One region of the Nocardioides kongjuensis genome, then DNA from elsewhere that is predicted to be linked to it. Evidence: predicted binding sites of a transcription regulator. Region 1 holds the regulator's gene; each other region holds the start of a gene.
What was found. Region 1 encodes LexA, which represses DNA repair genes until DNA is damaged. Its sites were predicted from a motif close to TCGAACANNTGTTCGA; they were not measured.
Positions count from the first base shown of each region.

Region 2: BJ958_RS19390 (HNH endonuclease signature motif containing protein) is a predicted target of LexA. The motif match lies at 1,651-1,666, and genes of this name have one in related genera.
Region 3: BJ958_RS13730 (DUF222 domain-containing protein) is a predicted target of LexA. The motif match lies at 1,269-1,284, and genes of this name have one in related genera.

Region 1 covers NZ_JACCBF010000001.1:3,038,118-3,042,723, forward strand. Annotated here, with positions in the region: gene BJ958_RS14565 (hypothetical protein) at 3-347, shown strand; gene BJ958_RS14570 (LysM peptidoglycan-binding domain-containing protein) at 481-870, opposite strand; gene lexA (transcriptional repressor LexA) at 1,152-1,898, shown strand; gene BJ958_RS14580 (MXAN_6640 family putative metalloprotease) at 1,965-3,521, shown strand; gene BJ958_RS14585 (ATP-dependent DNA helicase) at 3,553-4,606, opposite strand, start outside.
Region 2 covers NZ_JACCBF010000001.1:4,037,545-4,042,150, forward strand. Annotated here, with positions in the region: gene BJ958_RS19385 (M15 family metallopeptidase) at 1-125, opposite strand, end outside; gene BJ958_RS19390 (HNH endonuclease signature motif containing protein) at 226-1,638, opposite strand; gene BJ958_RS19395 (hypothetical protein) at 1,861-2,298, opposite strand; gene BJ958_RS19400 (DUF4153 domain-containing protein) at 2,370-4,606, opposite strand, start outside.
Region 3 covers NZ_JACCBF010000001.1:2,865,045-2,869,650, forward strand. Annotated here, with positions in the region: gene BJ958_RS13730 (DUF222 domain-containing protein) at 1-1,255, opposite strand, end outside; gene BJ958_RS13735 (VOC family protein) at 1,518-2,156, opposite strand; gene BJ958_RS13740 (dihydrofolate reductase family protein) at 2,189-2,833, shown strand; gene BJ958_RS13745 (EamA family transporter) at 2,843-3,766, opposite strand; gene BJ958_RS13750 (DUF5994 family protein) at 3,915-4,496, opposite strand.

The sequences.
Region 1 (4,606 bases):
CAATGACCGCCGTGACAGGTGGCAAGCGGGCCGGCGATCGGGCGAAGGCGAAGTTCCGACCCGCGCTGCTGCTGATCGCCGCCGCCGGAACGGCGTCCATCGTGGCCTGGGGGTACCTCGTCGTCGCGGCGATCGACTTCGGCGCGACCGCCCGCCACGACGGCAAGGGCAGCGCCTGGGCCTTCATGGCCGTCGCCTCGCTGGGCGCCATGCTGTGCCTCTTCCTCACCTTCATGCTGGCCATCCGCCTCTCCCGCGCCCTGGGCATGAGCGCGCACCACCACCACGAGCCCCGCCCCAAGCGGGACCCGGCCGCCCCCAAGGGCGGCAAGCGCGCGGCTCGCTGAGCCCGTCGCCCAACCCCCGAGGACGCGCGAAGGGCGGGATCCGGTTCGGTCGGATCCCGCCCTTCGTCTTCCCCGGGGCCGTGCAGGCCCCATCTCCGCTGGGGTCGAGGCAGCGAAGAGTCATGTGGTGCGACTAGTGCGTCGGCACCCGGAGCTCCTGGCCGACGTAGACCATGCTGCCGTCGAGCGTGTTGAGCTGCTGGATGGTCTCCATCATGTCGCGCACGTCGTCGCCCGAGGTCGCGGCGGCGTCGCTCGCGATGTCCCACAGCGTGTCACCGGGGCCGACCGTCACCAGCTGGACCTGGGGGGCGCCCCCGTCCTCGCGCGTCGCGGCCGACCCGGCGGCGAGCCAGATCGCCGCGAGGGCGACCACGACCAGCGCCAGCAGGAAGACGACCGCACGGCCGCGCCGGGTCAGCCGGACCTGCCCCCGGGCGACGGGACGGGCCGCCGCAACGGGACGGGCGCTCGCCGTACGACGAACGGCGGTGACGCGGGGCGCGAGGGTGATGGTGCTCATGGAGACCTCCGGGGGAAGTGGACGGGGCTGTCTGCAACCAGGGAGGTTGTATCCAGGGGGTCCGACGGAAGGTGTTCGATCAGGCGTTCGATCGAACATGTGTACGAGACTAGATCAGGTGTTCGAGGATTTCCAGTACCGTTCGAAAGTTCGTTCGACCGGCGTGTCGCGACACGCGGTTCGAACAGATGTTTGAAACCGGCGGCCCGGTTCGGTTAGCGTCGTCACACGGGCCCGGTCGATCCGGACCACACCACCCGAGCTGAGCTGGAGGGCGATCGATGACGGAGCGCAAGGGCACGGAGCGCAAGGCGAGCAGCGTCACCGAGCTGCCCGACGGGCCGGCCGACGCGACCGGGCTGACCCCGCGCCAGCAGCGGGTCCTGGCCCACATCAAGGACAGCATCGAGAAGCGGGGCTACCCGCCGAGCATGCGCGAGATCGGCCAGGCGGTCGGCCTCACCAGCACCTCCAGCGTCGCCCACCAGCTGCGCACCCTGGAGGAGAAGGGCTTCCTCAAGCGCGACCCCAACCGGCCGCGCGCCCTCGAGGTCTTCCTGCCCGAGGTGATGGCAGCGCGCCGGGCGATGGGCACCGCCGAGGACCCCGACCGCCAGACCTACGACGAGACCGGGATCGGCGACGCCGCGCCGACACCCGCCAACGTGCCGGTGGTCGGCCGGATCGCGGCCGGTGGCCCGATCCTGGCCGAGGAGCGCGTCGAGGACGTCTTCCCGCTGCCGCGCCAGCTCGTCGGCGACGGGCAGCTGTTCCTGCTCGAGGTCAGCGGCGAGTCGATGATCGAGGCCGCGATCTGCGACGGCGACTACGTCGTGATCCGCCAGCAGCCGACCGCCGAGAACGGCGAGATCGTCGCGGCGATGATCGACGGCGAGGCGACGGTCAAGACCTTCCAGCGCAAGGACGGCAAGGTCTGGCTGCTCCCCCACAACCCGGCGTTCGAGCCGATCGACGGCACCAACGCGACCATCCTCGGCAAGGTGACGGCGGTGCTGCGGCGGGTGTGAGGTTTTCCTGACCGGTCGGTGACATAGGGTCTGTCTGTCCTGTCGCCATACCGAAGGCCGGTCCTGATGCCTCCTCGCAGCCACTTCCCCTTCATCGGGCTGCTGTCCTCGCTCCTCGCCGCACTGCTGACGGTCTCCGTCCTCGGCGGCGTCGCCCGCGCGGACGACACCTACCCGGCCGCACCGGCCGGCACCGCCGTGCCCGTCGACATCGACGACACGGTCGCGCAGGCGACCGCGGAGCACGCCCTCGAGACGGTGCAGGACATCGTCGACACCGCTCCGGGCGCCGCGCCGAGCGACGCCACGACGGGCGCCGACCTGACCATGGCGCTGCGCGACCTCGCGCTCACCCGCGACGACCTGCCGAGCGACCTGCAGGACGACGCCGCGCAGCTGCTCGCGCGGCCCGGCACCGCCCACCGGCCGCCCCCGGGCTACCCGTCACAGGGCATCGAGTGCACGCCGGGATCGGGTCTTCCCTGCTACACCGCGCCCGAGGCAGCCCCGCTGTGCAGCGCGAGCATCTGCGTGCACTACGTGCAGGGCGCCTACGCCCCGAGCTCCGGCTCGGACGTCCCGGCTCCCGGCTACCCGAACGCGGTGCTCAACGTGATGACGAACGTCGCGAACCGGTACGTCGCCGCCGGCTACCGGACGCCCGTCAGCGACGGCAACGAGTTCGACGTCTACCTCGCCGACCTCGGCAAGCGCGGCCTCTACGGCTACTGCACGACCGACCAGCGGGTCGCGGGCCACGTGACCGCGGCCGCGTACTGCGTCCTCGACAACGATTACGCCGAGTTCGGCCCGGTGCCCGGCCCGCTGGGCAACCTGCAGGTGACCGCGGCCCACGAGTACTTCCACGCGGTGCAGTTCGCCTACGACGTCAACGAGGACGGCTGGCTGCTCGAGGCGACCGCGACCTGGGCCGAGGACGAGGTGTACCCGGCGATCAACGACAACATCCAGTACCTCAAGGGCGGCCCGCTGGGGCAGCCCGCACAGCCGCTGGACCACCGCAAGGGCCTGGCGCCGTACGGCGCGTGGATCTTCTTCAGGTACCTCAGCGAGCACTTCGCGGCGGACGCCGGCGGGATGCCCGTCATCGTGCGCGACATCTGGGACCTGGCCGCCGGTCCGGCCAACGCGCGGCAGGCGATCAGCGCCGCCCTGGCCGCGCGCGGCACCGACCTGCGCACCCAGTTCGGACGGTTCGCCGCGGCCAACCGGCGTCCGGCCCTGAACTACTCCGAGGGTGCCGCCTACCCGCGGGCCAAGCTGTGGCGCGGCGTGAAGCTGTCTCCCTCGCGCCGGTCGGTCTCCGACTCGGTCGAGCTCAAGCACCTCGCCTCGCGGACGATCCGCTTCAAGTCGAAGTTCCGCGGCAAGGCCCACCTGCGGGTCCACGTGGACGGCCCGAAGCGCAAGAAGGGCGGCTACGTCCTGGTCACCATCAAGAAGAAGGGCCAGGCGCCGGTCACCAAGCTGGTCAAGGTCAACCGCAAGGGCGACAAGACCAAGCGCTACCAATTCGGGAAGTCGGTGCAGTGGATCGAGATCACCTTCGCCAACGCCGGCAAGAAGGACTCGACCGCGAAGGTCAGCGCGAGCGCGCGCTGACCCGGCTGATCCACCACCCGTTGGTCGTGGGTCAGGCCCGGCCGCTGAGGCGGCCGAGGGCCTGACGCACGACCTTCGGGTCGTTCGTGGGCCACATCGGCGGCAGGCTGGCCTTGAGGAACGAGCCGTAGCGGGCGGTCGCCAGCCTCGGATCGAGCACGGCGACCACGCCACGGTCGCTCGTCGTGCGGATCAGGCGCCCGGCACCCTGCGCGAGCAGGAGCGCGGCGTGGGTCGCCGCGACCTGCATGAAGCCGTTGCCGCCCGCCTGGTCGGCGGCCTTCTGACGTGCGCTCATCAGCGGGTCGTCGGGGCGCGGGAACGGGATCCGGTCGATGATCACGAGCTGGCAGGTGTCGCCGGGCACGTCGAGTCCCTGCCACAGGCCGAGCGTGCCGAACAGGCAGGTGTGCGGGTCCTCGACGAACTGGCGGGCGAGCTCGGGCAGCTGCGCCTCGCCCTGCGCGAGGGTGGTCAGGTGGGGCAGCTTCTTGCGCACGTGCTCCGCGGCCGCCTCCGCGGCCCGCCGGCTCGAGAACAGCCCGAGGGTGCGGCCGTCGGCCTGGTCGACCAGCTCGGTGATCTCGTCGAGCTGGGCGGGCCCGAGGCCGTCGCGGCCGGGCGGGGGCAGGTGGCGGGCGACGTAGAGGATGCCCTGCTTGGCGTAGTCGAACGGGCTGCCGACATCCAGCCCGCGCCACGGCTGGGCGTCGTCGGGCCAGTCCGCGGCGGGCGCACCGGGCGCCACCCGCTCCGACGGCTTGAGGCCGACAGAGCCGGCGACGGTCGCGAAGTCGCCGCCGAGCATGAGGGTGGCCGAGGTGAGCACGACGGTGTTGTCGGAGAGCAGCTTGTCGCGCATCTGGGCCCAGACCTGGAGCGGCGCGATGCAGAGCATCGGCGGGATCCGGTCGGTGCCCTCCGTGCGCCACAGCACGTCCGCCTCGGAGTTGGCGGCCATCCGCTCGGCGGTGGTGAGGACCTCCTGGACCATGCCCTTGGCCTGGGTCATCGCGGCGTCGGGGTCGCTGCCGGACTCGGCCTTGGGGAAGGCGCCGACACAGGCGCGGGCGGCGTCGCGGACC
Region 2 (4,606 bases), 1.0 Mb from region 1:
TCCGCGAGGTCCGCGCGCACCAGGGCGCCGGCGGGCGAGAGGTCGTGCGGCAGGCGCACCAGCGGCTCGCCGCACTCGGCCACGGGCACCGCTCGGACGCGGGGATCGGACAGCAGGATCGTCATGCCGTCCACGCTAGGAAGCCGGCAGGGTGCTCCACCTCGGCCTGAGGTACCGGGCAACGGTCCTCAGGTGCCGCTCGTGAACCTCCCGCATGGGGCTGGTTCAGGCGGCGCGTGGTCGGGCGGGTGCGTAGGTGATCCCCGCCTTGCTGTAGCCGTCGCGGGTGTTGCGGGGTGGTGGGGTCCACACGGGTTGTCTGGTGTCGTGGTCGATGTGGACGGCCCAGGGGGTCTGGTGGACCAGGACGTGGTGGTGGCGGCACAGCATCACGAGGTTGTCGAGACTGGTCGCACCGCCGTCGGCCCAGTGGCGGATGTGGTGGGCATCGCAGGCGAGGGGCATGCGGGTGCAGCCGGGGAACGCGCAGTGCCGGTCGCGGATGACCAACGCGGTCCAGATCGCGGTCGTCACGAGTCGTTGGGCACGGCCGACGTCCAACACCTGCCCGTGGGCGCCGAGCACGGTGGGGATGATCTCGGCGTCACACGCCATCCGCCGGACCGCGGTCGCCGAAACCCGGGCTCCGGTCGGCGTGTGTCCGTTGCGGGCCAGCCCGGCGTCGATGACCTGCTGCTCGAGTGATTCCTGGTCGATCAGCACCACCACTCGCGGCTTGGTGCCGTGGTCACGGGGCAGCTCGTCGGTGGCGGCGAGCCGGTCACAGGCGTCGACCAGCGCGTCCCAGAGTCGGGCACCGGCCTCACGCGGGTCACGCCCATCGTGGCGGCAGCCCGGGGTCAGACACGCCGCAGCGCTCGTGGAGACCCCGTCGTCGTCGAACATCGCTTCACCCGGTGCACGGTTCACACCGCCGCACGAGCCCGGCTCGCTGGTCACGGGGGCGGCGAGGGGGTGGAGGGTGGCCTTGATCCTCTCGACGTCCTCCACACTGCCGTAGCCCTTCACCCTCACCCCGCCGTGGCCGTCCTCGGCGAACGACAGGTGCCGGGCGTGATGAGCAGCGCGTTCGGCCTTCGCGCGTTCCTTCTCCGCGTTGACCAGCGCGGCGTCGGGGTCGAGCTCGCGGACCACGTCACCGAACACGGTCTGCAGATCCGACGCGTCGTGCCCACGGGCCTCGACCAGCTCCAGCATCCGCCCAGCGACCGCGGTCCGGAACTGCGGCACCCGGGGCAAGGTGTGGACCTTCGACGCGATCGTCCGGGCCTGGGGCAACGTGACCCGCCCGGACTCGAGGGCCTCCTGCACCTCCGGGAGGTCACGCAGCTGCTCGACCGCGCGGACCAGCCCACCACCAGTCCCCTTGTGACCACCCGTGGCGTGGGTGAGGAAGTCCTTGACCGACGCCCACCCCAACCCCCGGACCGCGTCGGTGGCATCGAGCCGCTCGATCCCGCGCAGCAACGCGGCATCGAGGAACGAGCGTGCCGCGACGATCGCCTCCACACCCGCCACCACGTCCGGCCCGTCGACCGCGTCCCACTCGACGCCGGCCAGCACCGAGGCACGCTCGGCCACGGCTGTGGCCTGGTCGAGCGCCCCGGGAGAAGTCATGCGCTCATCCTATCGAACACCTGTTCGAATCGTCAAGGCTCGCCTGACGGTCTCTCAGATCTCGCGTTCCCGAGGCGCGCAGGGCCCGGTGAGGTCCGCGCTCCCGCACCCAAGGTTGCAACCGCAAGAAGGCGGACCGCCTGGCGAGACGTCGTGGCCATGGAGCCGCCCGACGAGACACTGCAGGCTCGATTCGGGAGGCTCACCAAGGTCACCGACCGGTCACCTCACGGGCACCAGTCGAGCTTCGAGCGCCGTGCTCACCAACGCGATCTGGTCACCGCTCAGGCGGACGACGATCGACTGCGCGCAGTCGGCCAACGCGACCAGACGGTGTGCCCCCTGCCCCCACGCCGACGCATCGAACGCGTAGGGCGCGAACGCGACGAACGCATCCCATGCGCCGACCTGGTCGTTCTTTCGTACCCCCGTCCGGCGGTAGAGCCGGTCTTCCCCGCGTCTGGGCTCCCTCAACGAGCTCAAGCGCTCGGCTGCCTCGCGCACCTCGCTCGGCCACTCCTCCGCCATGGACCATGGAATGTCAGTCTCGAAGGTCGCGACCTCCGGCGCCGCGAGGGCAAGAAGCTCCCGGCACACGTCAGCTCGCTCGGAGGTGCTCAGCCCATCCGTCTCGACCACGTACTTGTCCCGCGACACCACAAGCTCAGGTTGTCACGAAGCCCCCGGGATCTGGCCCACGTTCTGGCAACCCTGGCTGCGCTGCCCGAGCCTCAGTCCTCGCGTCCGGGGCATGCCGCCGCGGCGCTGAGCGGGACCTCCCTCATCCCCTCCAGCGCATCGACCGCCCGCGAGCGTCCCAGGTTCCACTCCAGCCAGTCGTCGCCACCCACCTCCCGACCCGCGAGCGCGCACACCCGGTCGTTGCCGGTGAGCTCGGCGAGCGCGGGGACGGCGTCGTCGGACAGGCCGCGCAGGTAGAACCAGTCGACGCGGCCGGTGTCGTCGTACCGCGCCAGGTTGTGGCGGGCGATCCACGCGTCCGGGTTGACCAGGGCCAGGCCGAGCAGACCCACGACGCCACTCAGGAGCGCGAATCGCGCGAGCCACGCACCGCGGAGCCCGATCCCGCTGACGAGCACCGCGAGCACGAGCAGCCCCAGCCAGCCCTCGAAGACGTCGACGAGCAGGCGCAGGCGGGTGAAGCCGTAGGCCTCTTGGTAGACGTCCATCCGGTACAGCGCCGACGCGACCACGACGAGCGTCTCCGCGCACAGTGCGCCGAGGGCTACCCGCAGCCAGAGCCGGTCGGACGGGGTCTCGCGCGGGGCCTTGCGGGCGGCGACGGCGATCACGAGCAGGGTCAGGGCGGTGGCGACGGTGAGCTGGGCGAAGCCCTCGTGGACGTACTCGGCGTACGTCAGCCCGGTCGTCCGCTGCAGGTAGGCGTGCCCGCCGAACACCACCGTCGCCTGGGCGACGAGGAAGACCGCGAAGACACCGACCACGACGAGGACGGGAGCGAGCCACTCGTAGCGGCGCGCCACCGACCGCGGGCCGGTCGTGCTGCGCTCGACGCGCGGCGGGTTGAGCGAGAGGTACGCCGCCGCGAGCACGGTGCCGCCGACGGCCACGGTCACGAAGGCCCGCAGCACGAACGTGTCGATCGTCAGGTCGGGCAGCAGCGCGTCGACCCACTCCGCGACGAGCGCGTCGGCGGAGGCGAAGAGCGCTCCGAAGACGACCAGCCCGAGCACCGACCAGGCCAGGGTGCGCAGCACCGCGGCGCCGTGGCCGACGACCGGGACCGCGGCGATGGTCCGCCCGAGCCACGGCATCCCGCGCAGCCCCGCGACCGGCCACATCAGCCCCGACAGCAGGAACCCGCCGAGGCTGCGTCCGCGGGTCACGCCGATCACGCACACCCCGGCGCCGGCGAAGAGGCAGAGCACGACCACCCACTCCGCATCGCGTACGACGGCGGTCGCGGCGAGCAGCACGCACAGCCCCGCGCAGGTGAGCGTGAACGGGTCGCGTCGCTGCCGGCTCGCACCGAGCACCACCGACCCGGCGGCGAGCAGGACCAGGAACGTGCCGATGCCCAGGGCGCGCTCGGGCAGGACCAGGCCGCCGAGCAGGCCGGCGCCGACGGCGCCGAGCAGCAGGGCTGGGCGGGCCGGGACTCCGCGCTCGGGCCAGAAGCCACCGAGCAGGTCGTCGGTGATGGACGGCGGCGGGGACACCGGGGCCGGCGGGGGTGCGGTCGGAGTGGACACGGGTGCCTCCTGGCTCGACGGGATCGGTACGGCGCCCGGGCGGGCCGCGGGTTCGAGGGGCAGCTCGACCCGGACCCGGGCGCCCGTGGCGCCGCCCTCCGGGTCGAGGAAGCCGATGGTGCCGCCGTGCAGGTCGGTGACCCACCGGGCGATGGCGAGGCCGAGACCGGTGCCCCCGGTGCCGGCGGATGCGGCGAGGGTGCCGAACGGCTCGAAGACCCGCTCCCGGTCGGCCGCGGGGACACCGGCTCCGGAGTCGCGGACCTCGATCCGGTACCGCTCCCCCGCCACCTCGGCCCGCACCACGACCGTGCCGCCGGCAGGACTGTGCCGCGACGCGTTGTCGAGCAGGTTGGCGACGAGCTGGTGCAGTCGCGCCGGGTCGGCGGTGACGACGAGGTCGGGCGGGGCCACGCGCACGTCGTACGTCACGCCGCGGCCGAGCGCCTGCGCCTCGGCGACCGCATCTCTCAGCAGCTGGGCGAGCGGGACGGCCCGCGCCGCGAGCGGCGCCTTCCCGGCGTCGACACGGGCCAGGTCGAGCAGGTCCTCGACCAGGCTGCTCATCCGCTCCGCCTGGGTGAGGGCGGTGGCGAGCACCGCAGGGTCGTCGGGGACGACGCCGTCGACGACGTTCTCGAGCACCGCCCGCAGTCCGGCGAGCGGGGTGCGCAGCTCGTGGCTCACGTTGGCGACCAGGTCGCGGCGCTGCCGGTCGACGCCGGCGAGGTCGC
Region 3 (4,606 bases), 170 kb from region 1:
GGTGGGTCTTGGCTCGGTGGTGGTGTCGCGACAACGGGGTGTCGTTGTGGTCACCGGTCTGGCCGGGCGGACCGTTCCTGTCGTACGGGACTGTGTGGTCGTGGTCGGGTGCCCGGCCGTTTCTCGTGAAGAGTCCGGTGGCGTGGGGGAACACGTCCCCGATGGCGCGGAGCTCGGTGCGCTTCTTGACGTCGGTGGGGTGCTCGTAGCCGTTGACCGAGCGGCCGTTGTGGAGGTCGACGACGGGGGTGACGGTGATGATGGCGTTGCAGCGGAGCAGGCCGCGGACCTGGTCGAGCAGTCGCGGGCCGATCCCTTCGACCCGAGCGAGGGGGCCGAGGGTGCCGTCGGACTGCTGGGCGACGTGGACGACGATCTCGGCAGCCGGGGTGTTGGTGGGTTCGGTCCCGGTGCCCTCGACTTCTTCCTCGTCGATTCCGTGGAGGAAGGCGAGGACGGCGGCGGGGTCGGCGAGCATCGCGAAGGCCTCGGCCCGCCAGTGGTCCATCCCCAGCGGCTCCTCGCCGTCGACGGGCGTGGGGGCGTGTTCGGCCAGCGCGGTGGCGAGGTGCTCGACCATGGCGGCGTGCTCGATCGCGTCGGCCTCGGCGAGACGGGCGAACACCGTTGCGACCCCGGCAGTGTTACCGGTGCCGTCGGTGTCGTCGACCTGTGCACCGGGGCGGGGTTTCGGGTACCAGACGCCCTTGGCCTTCTGGTTGTCGCTGATCCGCTTCGCGTGGGCGACCGGGTCGGCCTCGATGATCTTGGCTTCGGCGATCGTGAGGATCCGTGAGGGTGCCTCGTCCAGTGCGGCGGCGACCGCGTCGTCGACGATCCGGGCCTGGTGGCGGTCGAGCTTGCGGGACCAGCGGGCGACCTTGCGGGCCACCCACACCTCGCACCGCCCGGCACGGACGCCGGCCCAGACCTTCGGGAGGCGGTGGCGCAGGTCGAACGCGTCGGCCAGGGCGTTGCGGGTGGTCAGCACGCCCTCGTGGCGGGCGATCGCGATCTCGACCAACGCCAGGTCCTGGACCTCCGGCGTCCCGTCCCCACCGAGGGTGATCAACCGCGGACCGCCGAACCTGACCGGTACGGCACCGGGCTCGGCCCGCGGGTCTCCGGAGTGGAGATCGGCCCAGGCGAGCAGCAGCTCGAGCTGTCGCACCTCGGCCGCGCGACGGTCTCGGACACCGTCTTCGGAAGCGTGGAGCAGTTGCTCCGGGGTGGCTTCCGAAAGGTCCGAGATCATGGCTCCATTCTAGTCGAACACGCGTTCGAACGAAATGCCCTTGCGGTGGGTTTCGCCTGTTTTCTAGCGGTTTTTCGAGGCTGCGGCCGGTGGTCGCGTGGCGGTCGGTGCGCGACCCCTCGACCTTCCTGGGGAACCGCAACCCGACCGCGGAACCTGCCTCCTACGCACCTCTCTCGTCACTGCGCCTTTGAAGGCTGTGCCCGCTACGCGACCGCAGCCCGCGGACGGTTCGCAAGGAGGGTCCCGGTGGATTCGAGGCTCATCGATGGCGTCGGAGGTGTGGCGTGATCAGCGCGGTCCGCACCGACATCCCGAGATCGCGGTGCCGCAGCGTCGTGATCCGCCGCCCCGGCTGGACGGCGTCCTTCACCTGGCCGGTCCGCGCGCCCAGCAGGCTTGCCGTCGCGTCGATGTCGCTCACCACATGGGTCAGTCCCCACAAGCTGGACGGTCCCTCGTTCGCGGTGTCCGGCGCCCCGATCACCTCGAGGATCACCTCACCGAGCCGGAAGAACACCTGCCGCACGGGGGCACCGTCGATGGCGCCCTCCCGCTCCCGCCGTACGTCGAGACCGACGGCCTCCAGCGCGGCCCTGGTCCGCGCGAGGTCGGGCGAGAGCAGCACGACGTGGTCGAGGTGGGTCACCCCGTTGGGGTGGGTGGCGGGCTCGGACGGCGGCGTCGTCGATGCCGCGGTCGGGACACCGTCGAGGTCGGTCGTGCCTGCCGGCACGCCGCCCAGCTCCCACCCGACGATGCCCTTGCCACGCTCCCGCCCGACGAGCCGGATCCGCACCGCGCCGACCCGGCAGCCGCCGTCGTCGTCCACCGCGAACCCAGCCTCCCGCCAGGCCTCCGGCGGGTCGGCCACGAGGAGGTCGGTGAGGGTGATGGTCACGTGCGGGATGGTCGCATGCGTACGCTGACGCCATGGCAGTCCGGGTCGACCTCAACATCTCCCTCGACGGCTTCGCGACGACGACGGACCAGACGCCCGAGAACCCGTTCGGCGACGACTGGCCCCGGCTGACGGGCGCGTACGCCGCGACCCGGACGTTCCGCGAGCGGGTGCTGCACGACACCTCGGGCGCGGGCACCACGGGCGTCGACGACAGGTACGCCGAGGCGTACTTCGCCGAGCTCGGCGCGGAGATCATGGGCGCCGGGATGTTCGGCCTGCACAACTTCCCCGACGACCCCGACTGGCGCGGCTGGTGGGGCGACGAGCCGCCGTTCCACGTCCCGGTCTTCGTGCTGACCCACGGCGTCCCCCGGCCCTCGATCGAGATGGCCGGCGGCACTACGTTCCACTTCCTCTCGGCGACGCCTCGTGAGGCGCTCGACCGGGCGCTCGAGGCGGCCGACGGCAAGGACGTGCGGATCGGTGGCGGCGCCAGCGTGGTCCGCGACTTCCTCGCCGCCGGGCTGGTCGACCAGCTCCACGTGGCGATCGCGCCGATCCTGCTCGGTCGCGGCATCCGGCTCTGGGACGACCTGCGGGGACTCGAGGCGGGCTACGAGGTCGTCACCGAGACGGCCGAGAGCGGCACGATCCACCTCACGTTCCGCCGGTAGGTTCCCCGCTCAGGCCGGCTCGAGCGCCGGGTCCTCGGCCTGCTTGGGGGGTCGCTCGACGGTGATCACGACCGCGACGGCGGCCACGATCACCAGGCCGCCGACGAGCACGGCCGCCGTGATCGGCTCGTCGAGCAGGGCCCAGCCGAGGAGGACCGCGACGACCGGGTTGACGTAGGCGTAGGTGGCGACCAGGCCGATCGGCGCGTTGGAGAGCAGCCACACGTAGGCGCTGAAGCCGACCATCGAGCCGATCACGACGAGGTACAGCCACGCGAGCCAGGTCCGGGCGTCGTACGCGAACGGCGTGGGCGACTCCCCCACGGCCAGGCCCAGCGCCACCATCATCACGCCGCCCGTCCACATCTCGTGGACCGCGAGCACGAACGGGTCCTTCGGCAGGGTGAGACGCGGCTGCACCCAGGAGCCGAACGCCCAGAACCCGCTCGCCGCCAGCACGAACGCGGCGCCGACGAGTGGTACGTCGCCCTGGCTGCGGCCGCCCAGGACCAGCCACGCGAGCCCGACGAAGCCCAGCACCACACCCAGCACGGACCACCCACGCGCCCGGTCACCGCTCGCGAACCGGTAGGCCACCACCCACAGCGGCACCGCGGCGACCAGCAGCGCCGCGACTCCGCTCGGCGCGCCCTTGCTCTCCCCGATCGCCACCAGGCCGTTGCCCAGCAGGGGCAGCATCAGCCCGAGAAGGGCTGCGCCGAGGAGCTCGGCGCGGCTGACGCGCACGTCGACGCCACGCAGCCGCAGCACCACGCCGAGGAGCAGCCCGGCGGCCGCGAACCGCGCACCCATCCCCGTCAGGGGCGGCACGTCCTCGACGACCACCCGGATGCCGAGGTACGTCGAGCCCCACACGACGTAGACGATCGCGAGGGCCGTCGCGACCATCCCGAGACGTGCCTGCCTGTTCATCGCACTCCTGCCTGCTCACCGCCGATCCTGACGGTGACAACAGCACGCGCGCCACGGGATATTGCGCGGCCGCGCTGATTGGCAGGGGGTCGACGGAGAGTGGCAGTTCCTCGATGCCGGACCTACGCCGGGGACCCGACCACGAACCTCATCGCTCGCCGGCCGCGGCGCCGGCGCGGAACGACGGGGCCGAGCGCCCCTCGCCCCACCAGTGCCCGCCGTCGTCCTCCCAGTGGTCGGCCGGATCGATGTCGCGGTGCTCGGCCACCACGGACAGCAGATCGCCGGCGGTGTGGGAGTTGCCGGGCGTCGCGGCAGCCAGGAGGGCCTCGGCGCCCTGGTCGTCACTGAACGACGGCGGCACGACGAGCACGTGGAGCACCGTGCGGTCGGAGGTCTTCAGGTCGATGAGGTGCGTGTCGTCGCGCGGGAAGGACCCCACCTTGACGTACCGACCGGCGACGGGCACCTGCCGCGGCGCGGGATCCCAGTCGGGCGGGGAGAACAGGGCGCGCACGATGTGACCGCACTGCGACGGGAAGTGGTCGACGAGGTCGGCCAGCTCCACCGCGAGGTCGCGGCTCTGCGGCCACCAGCCGCCGTCGAGCCGATCGGCTCCCATGGTCCGGCCCATGCGGAGCCGGAGCGGCTGGCGAACGGGCTGCGGTGCCGGGGATCGGCCCTCCGGGAGGTCCGGGGCGGGAAGGACGGGTGTGCCTGGCGTCGTCATGACGGCCACCTCTCGACCGGTCCGGGTGTCCGGATGGAGGCCTCTGGGCGACCAGTCACCTTCCACACTAGCCCCGCGCGCCCAAACCGGCGCCCCACGACCACCGCGCC